Methylomagnum ishizawai: one gene and its partner. The protein of the gene in region 1 binds, or shares a complex with, the protein of each later gene. Links are inferred from orthologs where the notes say so. Each region holds a gene or a part of one and is shown on either strand. Other genes may lie near its edges. The genes, in order: xseB and xseA.

Region 1 (7,712 bases):
GGCCCGGTCCACTGGACAGTACGCCGATCACCGGTCTGTGTCGTGGGTTCCTACCCGGCACACCGGGCCGCGCATCCCGGCTCCGCCGGTTCCCCGCCCGCTTGCGCCGTATCAATCCCGCCTTCAAAAAAACTTCGGCTCGGACCCTGGCCGGGGCGTCGCCGCCGCCATGGTGGACCGGACGCCGCCCATAGGCGTCGAGGCCGATGCGTGGAATCTGGGAACTGTGGTCGGGCCGGTGGGATTTGCGGAATACTAGCCGCGCCGTCGTTTTAGAGGAAAATCCTAGCCATGATCGCCACCGATACGCTGTATGCCAACATCGCCGAGTTCTGGGACCGCGAAATCGTGCCCGTCCTGGCCGAGTACATCAAGATTCCCAACAAATCCCCGCATTTCGATCCCGATTGGGCCGCGCATGGCCATATGGAAGCCGCCCGCCGCCTCGCCCTGGATTGGCTCGCCGCCCACCCCCTTCCCGGCGCGACCCTGCACGGCACCCATTTGCCGGGCCGTACGCCCTTGATCCTGGTCGAGGTGCCCGGTGCCATCGATAAAACCGTGTTGATCTACGGCCATCTCGACAAACAGCCGGAAATGGAAGGCTGGAGCCAGGGCTTGGGTCCGTGGACGCCGGTCCTGCGCGAAGACAAGCTCTATGGCCGGGGCGGGGCCGACGACGGCTATGCGCTGTTCGCCGCCGTGGCGGCGCTGCGGGCGCTCGCGGGCGTGGACTTGCCGCGCATCGTCCTCCTGATCGAATTCTCGGAGGAAAGCGGTTCGCCTGACCTGCCCGCCTATCTCGACGCCTACGGTGCCGTCATCGGCACCCCGGATTTGGTCATCGCCCTGGACTCCGGGGCCGGGGATTACGAACGGCTGTGGTCCACCACCTCGCTGCGCGGCGTGGTGAATTGCGTGGTCGATGTGAAGGTGTTGGAGGAAACCGCCCATTCCGGCATCGCCAGCGGCATCGTGCCCTCGTCCATGCGGATCATGCGCCAACTCCTGGACCGGCTGGAAGACCCCGTGACCGGCGCGAGCCGCATCCCGGCGCTGTTGGCCGAAATCCCCGGGCAGCGCCGCCAGCAGGCGGCGGCGGCGGCGGAGATCATCGGCGTCGAGGGCATCCGCGGCAGCTTCAAGGTGGTGCCGGGGTTGTGCCCGGTCAGCGCCGACGGGGCCGAATTGCTGCTCAACAATACCTGGCGTCCCACCCTGTGCGTGGTCGGACAGGCGGGGATGCCGCCCATCCACTCCGCCGGGAACATCCTGCGCTCGCATACCGCCTTCAAGCTGTCGATCCGCCTGCCGCCGACGGTGGATGGCCGGGAAGCCGAAGCCGCGATCCGCGCCGAGCTGACCGCCGACCCGCCCTATGACGCGGAAATCTCGGTCGAGTTCGACCAATCCGGCACCGGCTGGAACGCGCCCGCCCTGGCTCCTTGGCTGGAACAAGCGACCCAGGAAGCTTCCGGGACGTTCTATGGCAAGGACGCGGCCTATGTCGGCCTGGGCGGGAGCATTCCGTTCATGGGGATGCTGGGGCAGCAATTCCCCGAGGCGCAGTTCCTGATTACCGGGGTGCTGGGACCCTTGAGCAACGCTCATGGGCCGAACGAGTTTTTGCATATCCCCTATGCGAAGAAGTTGACGGCTTGCGTGGCGTATATTTTGGCGCGGGTGGGCGCTTGAGTCCGCAAGCGCGGGACGGGCGATTCATCCACTCACCTTGACCACGAACCCCGCCGCCTCGATCCGCCCGCCGAAATCCTCCAACCATGCCAGCGGCAAGGCCGAGAGGCGCGGTGCTTCCGCCTGCAGGGAAGGCCGCGCCAGTCCATAGAGCAGCACGCCCTCGACCGGGATTTCCCGCGCCCGGATTTCCGCCAACAAATCCAGATAGGCCCGTTGTTCGTCCGCGCCGGGGGCCGCGCCGTCCCAGGCGAACCAGCAGGTTTGTAGCCAGGTCCGGCACAGCCGGGCCGAGATTTCCAAATGCCGCAACACGGCTGCCGGCGTCAGGTTCACGCTGTTGACGCGGTGGATGCCGTCCGCCGTGGCGCGGTCCAGCTTGAACCAGACCTCGCCGCCCAGTTCCGACCAATGGGCCAGGCCGCGTTGGACCTCGGGTTTCGCCATCAGGCTGCCGTTGCTGATGAGGACCAGTTTGATCGCCCCGAACAGGTCGAATTCGGCGCAGACCTGGCCGACCACCCCGACCACGGCGTCGAACTCGCGGCAACTGGTGGGTTCGCCGTTGCCGGAAAGGGCGATATCGCGGATCACGCGCTGGTCTTCCGGCAATTCATAGCGCTGGTAGAAATCGCCATGCAGGGCGTCTTCGAGCAACCCGGTCAATTCGCCTTCCAGTTGGAACAGGTCGATGGTGGGGGCGGCACCCCGGACGAGGTCCGGGACTTGGCAATAGACGCAGCGCCAGTTGCAGGCGTGGTTGGGGTTGAGGTTGACACCGATGGACAGCCCGCCCGAGCGGCGCGACACCACCGGGTAGACGTAGGTGAGTCCGGCGCTATGGCGGTCGTGGTTGGCGGAGGTGAGTTTGGTCATGGCGATGGGGTGGGGATTGCGGCTGGAATCTCAAACCCAGCCGTTACCGGATAAACGGTTATTATATTCTTCGTGGGAGATGGCTTCGATGAATTCCAGTTGGCCATTATCTTCTTTGCAGATCAAGCGGTATCTCCGTCCGATGGGGATGGAAATGACATGGCGTTGTCCCATATTCTTCATCCGTTTCCCCATGAAATCCATATAAGAGGCGCCTTGTTGCAGTGCGGCGATCATTTCGAGGGTTTTTTCCGCGATTTCGGGAGGCAGGTCGTCGAGCGGGATCGGGGCTTGAGAGAGCCGTTGGATGCGCTGGGTTTTCGCTTGGAGCATCGCGTGCTTCCGCTGTTCTTCGCTGGCGCAGCGATGGCAGAATCTCCCTTTGCCGCTGTGGCCGCACGAAAAGGTTTTTTTTCTAACAGGCATGGTATTCGGAAAGTATTAAAACTGGGGGAGTGCGGCTTTTTTTGGGGGGGCGGGTTATTATGCAAACGGGGTATCCTCCGTCCAATTGCCGTAATGGGCCGGCAAATTTGGTTCCGCTGTCCGTGATTTTCGTATAAACCACACCAGCCCGGAAGCCGACCCGGACCGGCCCGGCCCGGTCCGGAGCTTCGGGCGCTGGTGCCTCTTCGTGTGTTTCCATCCGCCGTGCGGAGGGCTATGGTGGCCGTCGGCGACTTTGGCCGCGACGGCTCCTCCCGGCTTGGTGGCCGGTGCGATATGGCTCCGGCTGCCGCGGACATGATAGTTGAAACCCCCAGGCCGGACCGGGGGCCGCTCCACGGGCGGGCTGTTCCGGCCCGGAAGCCGCGCCCGGCCCATGTCCCATCGGGACGCCGCCCGCGCTAAATCCCAGTGTTTTTCTCAAGTACCAACATTTGTGATAATACCGCCCTACACCGACCACCGCGCCGCAACGCCCCGGACCATGGCGAAAAAAGCCCCCAATTTCGAAGAATCCCTGGCCGAGCTGGAACAACTGGTGGAGCGCATGGAGCAGGGCGACCTGCCCTTGGAAGAAGCCCTCAAGCTGTTCGAGCGCGGCGTGCAACTCACCCGCACCAGCCAAGCCGCCCTGCGCGAAGCGGAACAAAAAGTCCGCGTGTTGCTGGAAAAGAACGGCGAACCCACACTGAAACCTTTTACCGATGAATCCTGAGAACGCTTTGCAAGATTTCATGCGGGCCTGCCAGACCCGCGCCGAAGCCGCGCTGGACGCGAGGCTCCCCGCCACGACCCGGATGCCGGAACGGCTGCACCAGGCCATGCGCTATTCCGCGCTGGGCGGCGGCAAGCGGCTGCGGCCCTTGTTGACCTATGCCACCGGGGTTGCCTTGGGGTTGTCCCTCGACCTGCTGGACGGCCCGGCCGCGGCGGTGGAATTCATCCACGTCTATTCGCTGATCCACGACGATTTGCCCGCCATGGACGACGACGCCCTGCGCCGCGGCAAGCCGACCTGCCATATCGCCTTCGACGAGGCCACCGCCATCCTGGCCGGGGACGGCTTGCAGGCGTTGGCCTTCCATGTGCTGGCCCACGATCCCAGCCTCCAGGTTCCGGCGGAGAACCGCATCGCCATGATCGAAACCCTGGCGACCGCCAGCGGTTCCTATGGCATGGTCGGGGGGCAGGCCATCGACCTGGACGCGGTGGGCAAAATCCTCGACCTCCCCAGCCTGGAAAACATGCACATCCGCAAGACCGGCGCCTTGATCCGGGCCAGCGTCAAGCTGGCGACCCTGGCCCAGGTGCCGCACGATCCGGCCGCCGCCGACAAACTCGACCATTACGCCAAATGCATCGGGCTCGCCTTCCAGATCAAGGACGATATCCTCGACGAGGAGAGCGACACCCAGACCCTCGGCAAGACCCAGGGCAAGGACCGCGACCACAACAAGCCGAATTATCCGGCCCTCCTGGGGCTGAACGGGGCCAAGGAGAAAGCCCAGGAATTGCACGAGGAGGCGCTGGCCAGCCTCGCGGGCTTCGGCGCGGAGGCCGACCTGCTGCGGGCCTTGTCGCTGTTCATCATCGAACGCCGCAACTAGGCCCGGGGCGGCGGAACGGCCTTTCTTGAAAGCCCTGGGGCGCGGTTCCATAATGGCCCCGAGCTTGTTTCCGCCGCCGCGATCCCCCTGGGACCGGCGTTCCGTCCGGCCCCGTTTCCCGACTTAAGAATCCCCCATGAATCATCCGAACAGCCATTCCTTGCTCCCCTCCATCACGGGTCCCGCCGACCTCCGCAACCTCCCGGAAGACCAATTGCCGCGCTTGGCGGAAGAGGTGCGGGCTTTCCTGCTGCACAGCGTGAGCCAGTCCGGCGGGCATTTGGCGGCGGGGTTGGGCACGGTGGAATTGACCATCGCCTTGCACTATGTCTTCAACACGCCGGAGGACAAGCTGGTCTGGGACGTGGGGCACCAAGCCTATCCGCACAAAATCCTCACGGGACGCCGCGAGCGCCTGCCCAGCATCCGCAAGAAGGACGGCCTCTCGGCCTTCCCCAACCGCGACGAAAGCCCCTACGATTGCTTCGGCGTGGGCCATTCCAGCACCTCCATCAGCGCCGCGCTGGGGATGGCGATAGCCGCTTCCCTGGACAAGAAGGACACCCACGCCGTCGCCATCATCGGCGATGGCGGCATGACCGGCGGCATGGCGTTCGAGGCGCTGAACCACGCGGGTCCGCTCGACGCCAACCTCTTGGTGATCCTCAACGACAACGAGATGTCGATTTCGCCCAATGTCGGGGCGCTCAACAACTATTTGGCCAAAATCCTGTCCGGCAATTTCTATTCCAGCGTGCGCCGGGGCGGCAAGGAACTGTTGAAGCACCGGATGCCGGGCGTGTGGGAATTGGCCCGCCGCGCCGAGGAACATGTCAAGGGCATGGTGGCGCCGGGCACGCTGTTCGAGGAACTGGGCTTCAACTATATCGGTCCCATCGACGGCCACGACCTCGACACTCTCATCACCACCCTGCGCAATCTCCGCAAGACGCCGGGGCCGCAGTTCCTGCATGTGGTCACCAAAAAGGGCAAGGGCTATGCCCCCGCCGAGCGCGACCCGGTGGCCTATCATGGCGTCGGTGTGTTCGACCCGAGCCAGGACCATTTGCCCAAGGCCAAGCCGGGCACGCCGAGCTACACGGAAGTGTTCGGCCAATGGCTGTGCGATATGGCGGAACGGGACCGCAGGCTCCTGGGCGTGACCCCGGCCATGCGCGAGGGGTCCGGATTGGTGGAATTCGAGCGGCGTTTCCCCGACCGTTATTTCGATGTGGGCATCGCCGAGCAGCACGCCGTGACCTTGGCGGCGGGACAGGCCTGCGAAGGCTATAAGCCGGTGGTGGCGATTTATTCCACCTTCCTGCAACGCGCCTACGACCAGCTGATCCACGATGTGGTGTTGCAAAAACTGCCGGTGCTGTTCGCCATCGACCGGGCCGGCCTAGTCGGTCCCGACGGTCCCACCCACGCGGGCAGTTTCGATCTGAGCTATCTGCGCTGCCTGCCTGGGATGGTGGTGATGGCCCCCGCCGACGAGAACGAATGCCGCCAAATGCTCTACACCGGCTTCAAGCACAATGGCCCGGCGGCGGTGCGTTATCCCCGCGGCAAGGGCGGCGGGGTCGAGGTGCGCGACGAAATGACCGCCCTGCCCATCGGCAAGGCCGAGGTCCGCCGCGAAGGCTCCCGCATCGCCGTCCTGGCCTTCGGCAGCCTGGTGTCCCCGGCGGTCGAGGCGGGCGAAAAGCTGGGCGCGACCGTGGTCAATATGCGCTTCGTCAAACCCCTGGACGAGGATTTGATCCTCAAGCTGGCCGAGAGCCACGAGCTTATCGTCACGGTCGAGGAAAACGTGGTCGCGGGCGGGGCGGGCAGCGGCGTCAACGAATTGTTGAATGCCCATCTGCGCCGCAACCCGGTGTTGAACCTGGGATTGCCCGACTTCTTCGTCGAGCAGGGCACCCGCGAGGAACTCCTGGCCGAATGCGGCCTCGACGCCGCCGGAATTTTCGAGTCCATCGACGCTTTCCGCCAGAAGGCCATGCCCGAAGCACAGGCCATACCGCGTATCGCCGCCGGGAAGCAACGCGCATGAACCCGGTCGCAGCGCTCAAAGCCAAAATCCGGGATATCCCGGACTTCCCCAAGCCCGGCATCCTGTTCAAGGACATCACGCCCTTGGTGAAGGACCCGGCCAGCCTGCGTTTGGCGGTGCATCATCTGCTGCACCCCTTCCTGGGCCGGGACATCACGGCGGTGGCGGGGATGGAGGCGCGGGGTTTCATCTTCGGCTCCCTGGTGGCCTGGGAACTGGGCGTGGGTTTCGTGCCTTTGCGGAAACCGGGCAAGCTGCCTTACAACGTCCAGAGCGTCAGCTACGACCTCGAATATGGTTCCGCCTCCTTGGAAGCCCATATCGACGCCGTGGGACCGGGCGACAAGGTGCTGCTGATCGACGACCTGCTCGCCACCGGCGGCACCGCCCAGGCCAGTTGCGGCTTGATCGAATCGCTGGGGGCCGAGGTCGTGGCCCTGGGGTTCGTGGTCGAGTTGGAGGCTTTGTGTGGGCGGGAACGGCTGGCGGGCTATCCGGTGCATTCCCTCCTGAAGTTCTAGGCGGGTGTCGCGGATTCCGGGTCGCCGCGGCAAGGCCGGATACAAACCAGATACAATAGCGGCGGCGCGGCGCTTCCCCCAGGGCGCGGCGGCAACCACCACTCACGAGCCACCCTAACGGGACCAGTCCGATGACCGACCTTTCGCCGCCTGCCGCCCCGGCCAGCGCCCCGAAACCGCCGGGGAACCTCCGCTTGCTGCACCTCACCGACCTGCATTTCCTGGCCGGGGCCGGGGAACGTATGCTCGGCGTGGACACCGAGCAAAGCTTCGTCGATACCCTCCGCGCCGCCTTGGCGTCCGGCCCGCCCCCGGACCTGGTCCTCCTGACCGGCGATTTGGTGCAAGACCCGGTGCCCTCGGCCTACCGGCGCTTGCGGGAGCGCTTGCGGGGACTGCCTTGCCCGGCCTATTGCCTGCCCGGCAACCACGACGACCCCCGGTTGATCGAGCAACACCTGGTCGGCGCGGGGGTGTTGTTCCAATCCAACCTCGTCGTGGGCGGTTGGC
Region 2 (7,969 bases), 1.7 Mb from region 1 along the record:
AAAAAATGGGCTCGAATGGCCCATTGTTGTTTTAATTCCGTTAAAAACTAAAAAAGCCCCAAGGGGCCAACTTCAGGAAGCGGGATTGCGTTGCGGCCATCCAGGATCAGCGCCGACCCCGCCAATTAGCCACGAATGATAGCAGGGTCGGGGGACGATGGGAACCGCTGGATCGATGGGATGCGACCTGCCTGCAGGATGGACTGGAATAAGCAAGGTCCGAAGGCCCAGGCCAAATTCGGCCCACTGACGGCATTTCGCAACGAACCCCAGGTATTCGGCCAGGCCCGCGCCTCCCTTTTTTGTAACAAAGTCTCATAATAGAGACTATTAACTTTCGAATTCAAACCGTTGGCAAAACATTGCCAGACCACTTTGAACCACATAAACTGCGGGTAATATAAAAATTCCATTAGGAGCGCACCAAATGCCGCCTTTACCTAACAAGTCTTTCTTCATCCCCCTGTGCCTATCCCTCCTGGCAGCCAGTCCGGCCACGCCAGCTTCCAACCGCGACCTCTCCTTGACCCTGGCCGCGTCGCCCGCCACGGCGGCGGCAGGCGAAACCGTCACCTATACCCTGACCGTCACCAACAACGGCTCGAAACCGGCCAAGAAAGTCATCGCGGCCACGCCTTTGCCCGCGGATACCGAATTGGCCTCCGTCCCGTCCAATTGCCGCGCCGTCCAAACCGACTATCGCTTGATCTGCAAGGCCAAACGCTTGGCTCCGGGACAAAGCCTCTCCTGGACCTTCGTGGCGCAAATCGGCGCATCGGGCACCCAACCGACCACGGCCACGGTGAAATCCAACAAGCGCGACGCCAACCCCACCGATAACAGGGCGGAGCTTTCCAGGGAGGATCGCGGTTCCGACAGCCACGCCACGAAGGACGATTCTGCGTCCGCCTCCACGACCGACACCACCGCGCAAGGCTCCGGCAACGGTACCGCGAAGGACGATTCTGCGTCCGCTTCCTCGACCGACACCACCGCGCAAGGCTCCGGCAGCGGCACCGCGAAGGACGATTCTTCGTCCACTTCCTCGACCGATACCAGCTCAAAAAATCAGGATGACCACGAACAGGAACCCGCTGCCGATAAAATCGCCATGCCCGATATGCGGGCCAATAGCGCACGGGAATACCATCCCGATGCCCAGGCGGACGAAATACACGCCATCGCCACCGCCAACATCGCCCTGGCCTTCGACCTGTATGCGGCCTATCAACAAGGCAACAGCGGGAATTTTGCCTACTCGGTCCCCGATATGGCGCAAACGCTGGCGATGCTGGCGGCCGGTGCCGACGGCGACACCCTGTCCGCCCTGCTCGGTGCCCTGCGCGTCGATCTCCAAGAACCCCGCCTGCATCCGGCGTTCAACGGCAGCGCCTTGGATTTATCGAACCGCAACCCAGCCGCCCACTTGGAACTGAACGCCGCGCTGTGGGGACAGGGCCAAAGCCAAGGCCAAGGCCAAGCCTATTATCTTTTCGAGTCCGGGTTCCTGGGCACGCTGGAAAAAAACTACGGCCCCGAATTGGGCGCGGTGGACTTCACCGCCGACCCCAAGGCCCCGATCATCGCCAACGCCATCGACCCCTGGCTCGCCGCGCATAGCCAAAACACCCTCACCGGCCTCGTCGCCGACCTGACGCCACGGACCCGCCTCGTGACGGGCAGCAGCCTTTCCCTGGACGGCGCGTGGCAAACGCCCCCCGACGCCAATCCGGCGGCCGAAGGACGCTTCGAGTTGTCCAGCAACGATCAGGTGCTGGTGCCGATGTTGAGTTTCACCGGCTCCTTCGCCTATGCCGAGGGAGACGGCTATCGCGCCTTCGAACTGCCGCTGGCCGACAGCGACTTGGCGCTGTGGGTGCTGATGCCGGATCATGGCCGCTTCGCCGAATTCCAGTCGGCGTTCGGCCCCGATCGGTTGCACAACCTCCTCGCGGCCATGACACCCACGCAGAAAACCTTGTACCTCCCCAAGATCGCGATCACCAGCGACCTGCCCAGCGGAACCCTCGCGTCCCTGGCTTTGAGCGGCCTGCTCACCGAGGGGCAGGCGGATTTCTCGCGGGTCAACGGCGAGGGTTATCTGTTCCTGGGCGCCCTCTTGCACCGGAGCGTCGTGAGCCTGTCGGAAAGCGCCGCGCAGGCCGATGGCGCCACGATCACCACCCATCTGGCCGCCCTGGACGAACCCGACAGCGTATGGAGCGGCTCCGGCTCTTCCGGCGTCATAACGACACGGGTGGACTTCTGCGCCCCGGTGCCGCAGTACGACCCCAGCCTGGCCCTGGCCCGACCCTTCCTGTTCGCGATCCGCGACCGGATCACCGGCTCGATCCTGTCCATGGGGCAAGTGAGCAATCCGGGCGGCACCCCCGCCGCGCCCGATTCGACCACCTACCCTTGCGGAGCGCCCATTAGCGGCGGATAAGGCCGGGCCTGAAACCCAAAACCACCGGTCCGGCCTTCCCGCCGGACCGGTGGAACCCAGCCCGCCCGCCTCCCCCGACCTCCCGCGGAACCCCATTCCGCTATTCCCGTATCCCGCGCCTCCCGCTACCCTATGCGCCCCCTTCGACCTTACCCGAGGAGAACCCCCATGCCCCTGACCGCGATGGACCTGGTGGCCCAGGCCAAACAACACATCAAGGAAGTCAACCCAACCGAAGCCCGGGCCCTGCTCGGCCAAGTCCCGGTGCTGGACGTGCGCGAACCCGGCGAATACGCCCAAGGTTGCCTGCCGGGCGCGGTGAACATCCCGCGTGGCGTACTCGAATTCCAGATCGGCAACCATCCCAAATTCCAGGGCGGCCAGGGCGCGGAAATCCTGGTCTATTGCCTCTCGGGCGGGCGCTCGGCCCTGGCGGTCGAAGCCCTGCACAAGCTGGGTTATGACAAGGCCGTGAGCCTCGCGGGCGGCTACAAGGCTTGGCAGGAAGCCGGCCAGCCCGTGGCGCCAGCGGGCGGCTGAGCCATGCCGCGCCGTTCCGACGCCCCGGAAGACAAGGCTCCCGCCGCCCAGATGCGGCTGGACAAATGGCTATGGGCGGCGCGGTTCTTCAAGACCCGGCAACTCGCCATCGACGCCATCAACGGCGGCAAGGTCCACCTCAACGGCCAGCGGGTCAAACCCGGCAAGGACATCGGCGTCGGTGCCCGGTTGGAAATCAGCAAGGACCGCTATGTCTGGGACATCACCGTCGAAGGGCTGGGTTCCCAGCGCCGCCCCGCCCCCGAAGCCGCCCTGCTCTACCGCGAAACCCCGGAAAGCCTCGCCAAGCGCCAAGCCGAAATCCAACGCCAGCGCGATGAAAAAGGGCCGGACTGGCAACCCGCGCACAAGCCCGACAAGAAGGATCGCCGTTTGATCCACCGCTTCAAGCGCGGCGACGAATAGGCCGTGGACCTATCCGCGCCCGGCGGCGACGCCCGCGCCGTCTACACCGTGTCCCGCCTCAACCGGGAAACCCGCTTCCTGCTGCAAGAATGCTTCGGCAGCCTGTGGATCGAGGGCGAAATCTCCAATCTTTCCGCCCCAGCGTCCGGCCATCTTTATTTCACCCTCAAGGACGCCGAAGCCCAGGTGCGCTGCGCCCTATTCCGCCCGCAGGCCCGTTCGCTGCGTTACAAACCCCGGAACGGGGCGCAAGTCCTGGTCAAGGCGCAGGTGGGATTGTACGAACCGCGCGGGGATTTCCAACTGGTGGTCGAGACTATCGAGGCGGCGGGCGATGGCGCTTTGCTGCGGGCGTTCGAGGCGCTCAAGCACCAGCTGGCGGCGGAAGGCTTGTTCGACGCCGTGCATAAAAAACCGATCCCCGCCTTGCCCCGCTGCATCGGCGTGGTGACTTCCCCGACCGGCGCGGCGCTGCGCGATGTGCTGACGGTGCTGAAACGCCGCTTCCCCGCCATTCCCGTGATCGTGTTCCCCGCCCAGGTCCAAGGTGCCGAGGCCCAGCACGCCATCGCCGCCGCCCTGGCGCGGGCCGACCGCCTCAAACTGTGCGATGTGCTGATCCTGGCGCGGGGCGGCGGTGCCCTGGAGGATTTGTGGGCCTTCAACGAAGAAACCGTGGCGCGGGCCATCCACGCCTGCGCGACCCCCGTCATCGCCGGCATCGGCCACGAGACCGATTTCACCATCGCCGATTTCGTGGCCGACCACAGGGCGCCGACCCCCTCGGCGGCGGCGGCGGCGGCCAGCCCCGACCGCGCCGATTGGCTGGAGCGGTTCCAGCGCCTGGAAGCGCGGTTGCGGCGGGGCTACGGGATCGTTCTGGAACGGCGGGAACGGACGCGGGCTTTCTTGGCCGCACGGCTGGCGCGGGTCCATCCCGAACAGCGCCTACGCACCCAAAGCCAGCGGCTGGACGCACTCGCGGCCCGGTTGCAACGCGCCCTCTCCCAACGCTTGGCACAGGCCCGGCACCGCCTGGACCACCAAACCGCCCGGTTGCTCCGGCACGACCCCACGCCCCGCTTGGAGCGCTTCGCCCGTGGATACCCAGGACTGGAAGCCCGCCTCGCCGCCGCCCTGGGCCGCCTCCTGGAAAGCCGGCGGCGGCAATGCGCCGCCGCCACCCTGCGGCTCGAAGCGCTCAACCCGCTCGCCACCCTGGCGCGGGGCTATGCCATCGCCTACCGGCCCGCGACCGGGCATATCCTGCGCTCGGCGGCGGAAGCCCGGCCCGGCGACACGCTGGAACTGCGCCTAGGGCAAGGCGTGCTGGCGGTCCGGGTCGAAGCCCTCCGCGAGGCTTGAAACACCCGCCCCGCCCGGGTTTCACGGCGCGATCTTCACCACCCGGCCGACCGAGGGCACACCGAGCTGGTTGAAAACGAACAGCAGGTAATAGCCCGGCGGGGCGATATTGGCATGGGCCGGCGTGAACACCCGTAGCTTTTCATCGGTCCCGCTCCAGCGGAACTCCAGATCGAAGAAGCGCTGCTCGTTGTTCCAATTATGGGTGTCGGCCCCGGCCCGCACCAAAGTGACCCGTTTCACCCCCCTGGCGGCCTTGAAACTTTCCATCCTCAGCGGATAGCCACGGTTCCAGGCCATGGTGGACGGGCCGCCGAGGACCAAGGGCCGACGGGCCAGCTGCCCCGACCCATCGGCCGCGAACAGATAGGGCGGGTAGTAAATCTCCGCATCCATGTTGCGCAGGGGGCCGGGCGCGCCACCCCCGCCCACCAAGACGGTCGCGTCCGGCAACAGCAAGGCCGTGGAATGATAGAGGCGGGCCTTGGCCGCGGCCGCGCCCAAGGTCCATCGGCCCGTGGCCGGGTTCCAGGTCTCCACGGCGTAGGCGGCCCCGCCGAGGGAGTTCGGCACCGACGAACCGCCCGTGACCACCACCTGGCCATCGGCCAGCAGGGTGGCGTTGCCGTGGTAGCGCATTTGGCTGAGCTTGCCGCTCGGGGCGACCACCGGTGCCGGGCCGTTGATATCGAGCACGGCCGAGGCTTGCTTCTCCTGCAAGAACAAAATCTTGCCCGGCGCGAACATGGCGTTGGGCAGGGTGGATGCCAAATCCACCAAGCCGGATTTGGGAGCCTTGGTCAAAGTCCCCGTGCCCGTGGGGTCCAGGTAATACGCCGCGCCGAAGTTGGTTTGGATGAACACCTTGCCGTTGGGGGCCTGCCAAGCCCTGGGATAGTACCAATTCCGCGCCCCGTAGGCTTCCGCGCTGGCGGCGGTGGACAACGAGCGCCAGCCCTTGCCGACTTCGTACACTTCGGGAATCTCGCCATAAATGGTCGTATCCGCCGTGTCCATCTTCCCCCCCATCACGACCAGTCCGCCGCCGGCCAGGGTCGCCAGGCTGGGATACCAGCGCTTCAAGACCATCGGCGGCTCCTTGACCATCTGGTTGCTGCGGTAATCGAACAGATTGGTATCGGCGGAAGGCATCCCCTGGGTGGCGGCGACCATCCTCACCGTCCCCGCCGCGACCATGGTCTGGCCGGTGGCGGGGACGAGCGCCTGCGCCGCACAGAAGATATTGGTCGCCGCCGGGGTCTTGGAATCCAAGGTGAGATGGGCCGCCGATCCCGTGCCCAAGGCGGGTTCCCAGACATCGTAGGCCAATTCGGGCTGATGCGTGCCGTTGAGATCGGTGCCGAAACTCAGCACCCGCCCATCCGGCTGCAACACCACATGGATGGGGATGAGCGGCCAATCCATCAGCGGCCCGAAAGCGCCCTTGCGATAGGCGTCCGGCCCCCCGTTGAAAGGCGGTGCCACCGTCGCGGCGCGGACCTCCGCGCCACCGCCCAGGACGCCCACCGCCGCCAAGGCGGCGGCCAGCACGGTACGGCTTTGTTTTTTGATCTGCATCGTTCATTGACTCCATTCATCGAAAAACCCACGCCTCCGCGAAGCACCCGGCTATCCAAAGCCGATCCTTGGCCCGGAATCCCCTGCCCCACGCACCCTAATCACCCATAAAACACAGGGTTATCAAGGCAGTCCCCCACCCCTTCCGGCCCGGCGGACTGGGCGTCCAGGAAACTGGCGGAGACAGCGGGTTTCCGAGGCCGGCCGCGTTCCCGAATGCCCCGGCTACCGGGCATGGACGGCATTATATAAGGCCCGGCTATTCCGCTAAGCGCTTCCGCATAGTGGAAAATACCTAGCCCGTAAAAACACCTACAGCGTTTTCGCCAGTTAGCCGGGATACCGCCCACAACCACCGGCCCCGCCCGGAAACCGCGTCCAAACGCCGCCGGCCCGCCCCACGGACGAAACCAATCGACATTCCCGCCCCGGCCCATTACACTGCGCGGCTGTTTTCCGCCGGGCCGCCCGACCGGCCCCGTGCGTCCACGCCACACCTACAAGGGGAACCGCCATGAATCCAGCCAGCCAAGCCCTCATCGAGAACTACTACGCCGCCTTCAACGCGGGCGATATGGATACCTTCCTGGGACTCCTGACCGACGACGTGGTCCACGACATCAACCAGGGCGAGCGCCAAGTGGGCCGCGAGGCGTTCCGCGAGTTCATGAACCGGATGAACCGCAATTACAAGGAACAACTGGTCGATATGGTCATCATGTCCAGCGAGGACGGCAGCCGCGCCGCCGCCGAGTTCGTGGTGCTGGGCGAATACCTCGTCACCGACGAAGGCTTGCCGGAAGCCAACGGCCAGAAATACCGCCTGCCCGCCGGTGCCTTCTTCGACATCCGCGACGGCAAGGTGGCCCGCATCACCAACTATTACAACCTCAACGATTGGATCGCCCAGGTCGGCGGCTAATCCCACACGGGACGCGCCCCGGCGCGTCCCGCCCGCGGCGGAATCAGGCGTGGCCTGATCCGATTCCTTCATGCTCCCCTCTCCCCGAGGGAGAAGGGACCCACCGGACCCCGCCCATGAGCGAAATCACCATCAAGCGTTTCACCGGCCACGACCCGGACCTGCCCGCCTATCTGCCCGACCTCGCCCGGCTCCGCATCCAGGTGTTCCGGGATTTCCCCTACCTCTACGACGGCACGGTCGAATACGAGGAGAAATACCTCAAGACCTACACCGACTGCGCCGAAAGCGTGATCGTGCTGGTGCTGGATGGCGAGCAAGTGGTCGGCGCGACCACCGGCCTCCCCATGGACGCCGAAACCCCGGAATTCCAACAGCCCTTCGTCGCCCAGGGCTACGACCCCGCCAAGATTTTCTACTGCGCCGAATCGGTGCTGCTTTCCGATTACCGGGGCCGGGGCATCTATCCCAAGTTCTTCGCCGAGCGGGAGGGCCATGCCCGCACCCTGGGCCGGTTCGACCTCGTGACCTTCTGCTGCGTGCAGCGGCCCGAGGACCATCCGCTCCGGCCCGCCGACTACGCGCCGCTGGACCGCATCTGGACCCAGTTCGGCTATGTCAAACATCCCGAACTCCACACCACCTACACCTGGAAAGACGTGGACCAAGCGGAGGAAACCGCCAAGCCCATG

Evidence for each region.
Region 2: the proteins of xseB (region 1) and xseA are in contact, whole or in part, in a cryo-EM structure (PDB 8TXR), measured with the Escherichia coli proteins. The link is inferred for Methylomagnum ishizawai from one-to-one orthologs.

Annotation. Positions count from the first base shown.
Region 1 is NZ_AP019783.1:2,092,720-2,100,431, forward strand. Bases 2,404-5,117 are described here. They hold xseB (exodeoxyribonuclease VII small subunit), read left to right. Parts: upstream 2,404-3,502; coding sequence 3,503-3,733; downstream 3,734-5,117. Other genes in these bases: K5658_RS09600 (radical SAM protein), read right to left, coding at 2,404-2,571; K5658_RS09605 (DUF7682 family zinc-binding protein), read right to left, coding at 2,602-2,997; ispA ((2E,6E)-farnesyl diphosphate synthase), read left to right, coding at 3,723-4,625; dxs (1-deoxy-D-xylulose-5-phosphate synthase), read left to right, coding at 4,762-5,117. In the rest of the region: K5658_RS09595 (M20/M25/M40 family metallo-hydrolase), read left to right, coding at 292-1,695; more of K5658_RS09600, read right to left, coding at 1,720-2,403; more of dxs, read left to right, coding at 5,118-6,681; K5658_RS09625 (adenine phosphoribosyltransferase), read left to right, coding at 6,678-7,202; cpdA (3',5'-cyclic-AMP phosphodiesterase), read left to right, coding at 7,334-7,712. UniProt on the Escherichia coli protein: Bidirectionally degrades single-stranded DNA into large acid-insoluble oligonucleotides, which are then degraded further into small acid-soluble oligonucleotides.
Region 2 is NZ_AP019783.1:3,788,254-3,796,222, forward strand. Bases 2,626-5,596 are described here. They hold xseA (exodeoxyribonuclease VII large subunit), read left to right. Parts: upstream 2,626-3,415; coding sequence 3,416-4,777; downstream 4,778-5,596. Other genes in these bases: K5658_RS17170 (rhodanese-like domain-containing protein), read left to right, coding at 2,626-2,986; K5658_RS17175 (RNA-binding S4 domain-containing protein), read left to right, coding at 2,990-3,412; K5658_RS17185 (galactose oxidase early set domain-containing protein), read right to left, coding at 4,799-5,596. Also shown: K5658_RS17165 (serpin family protein), read left to right, coding at 428-2,446; more of K5658_RS17170, read left to right, coding at 2,615-2,625; more of K5658_RS17185, read right to left, coding at 5,597-6,355; K5658_RS17190 (ketosteroid isomerase-related protein), read left to right, coding at 6,870-7,277; K5658_RS17195 (GNAT family N-acetyltransferase), read left to right, coding at 7,394-7,969. UniProt on the Escherichia coli protein: Bidirectionally degrades single-stranded DNA into large acid-insoluble oligonucleotides, which are then degraded further into small acid-soluble oligonucleotides.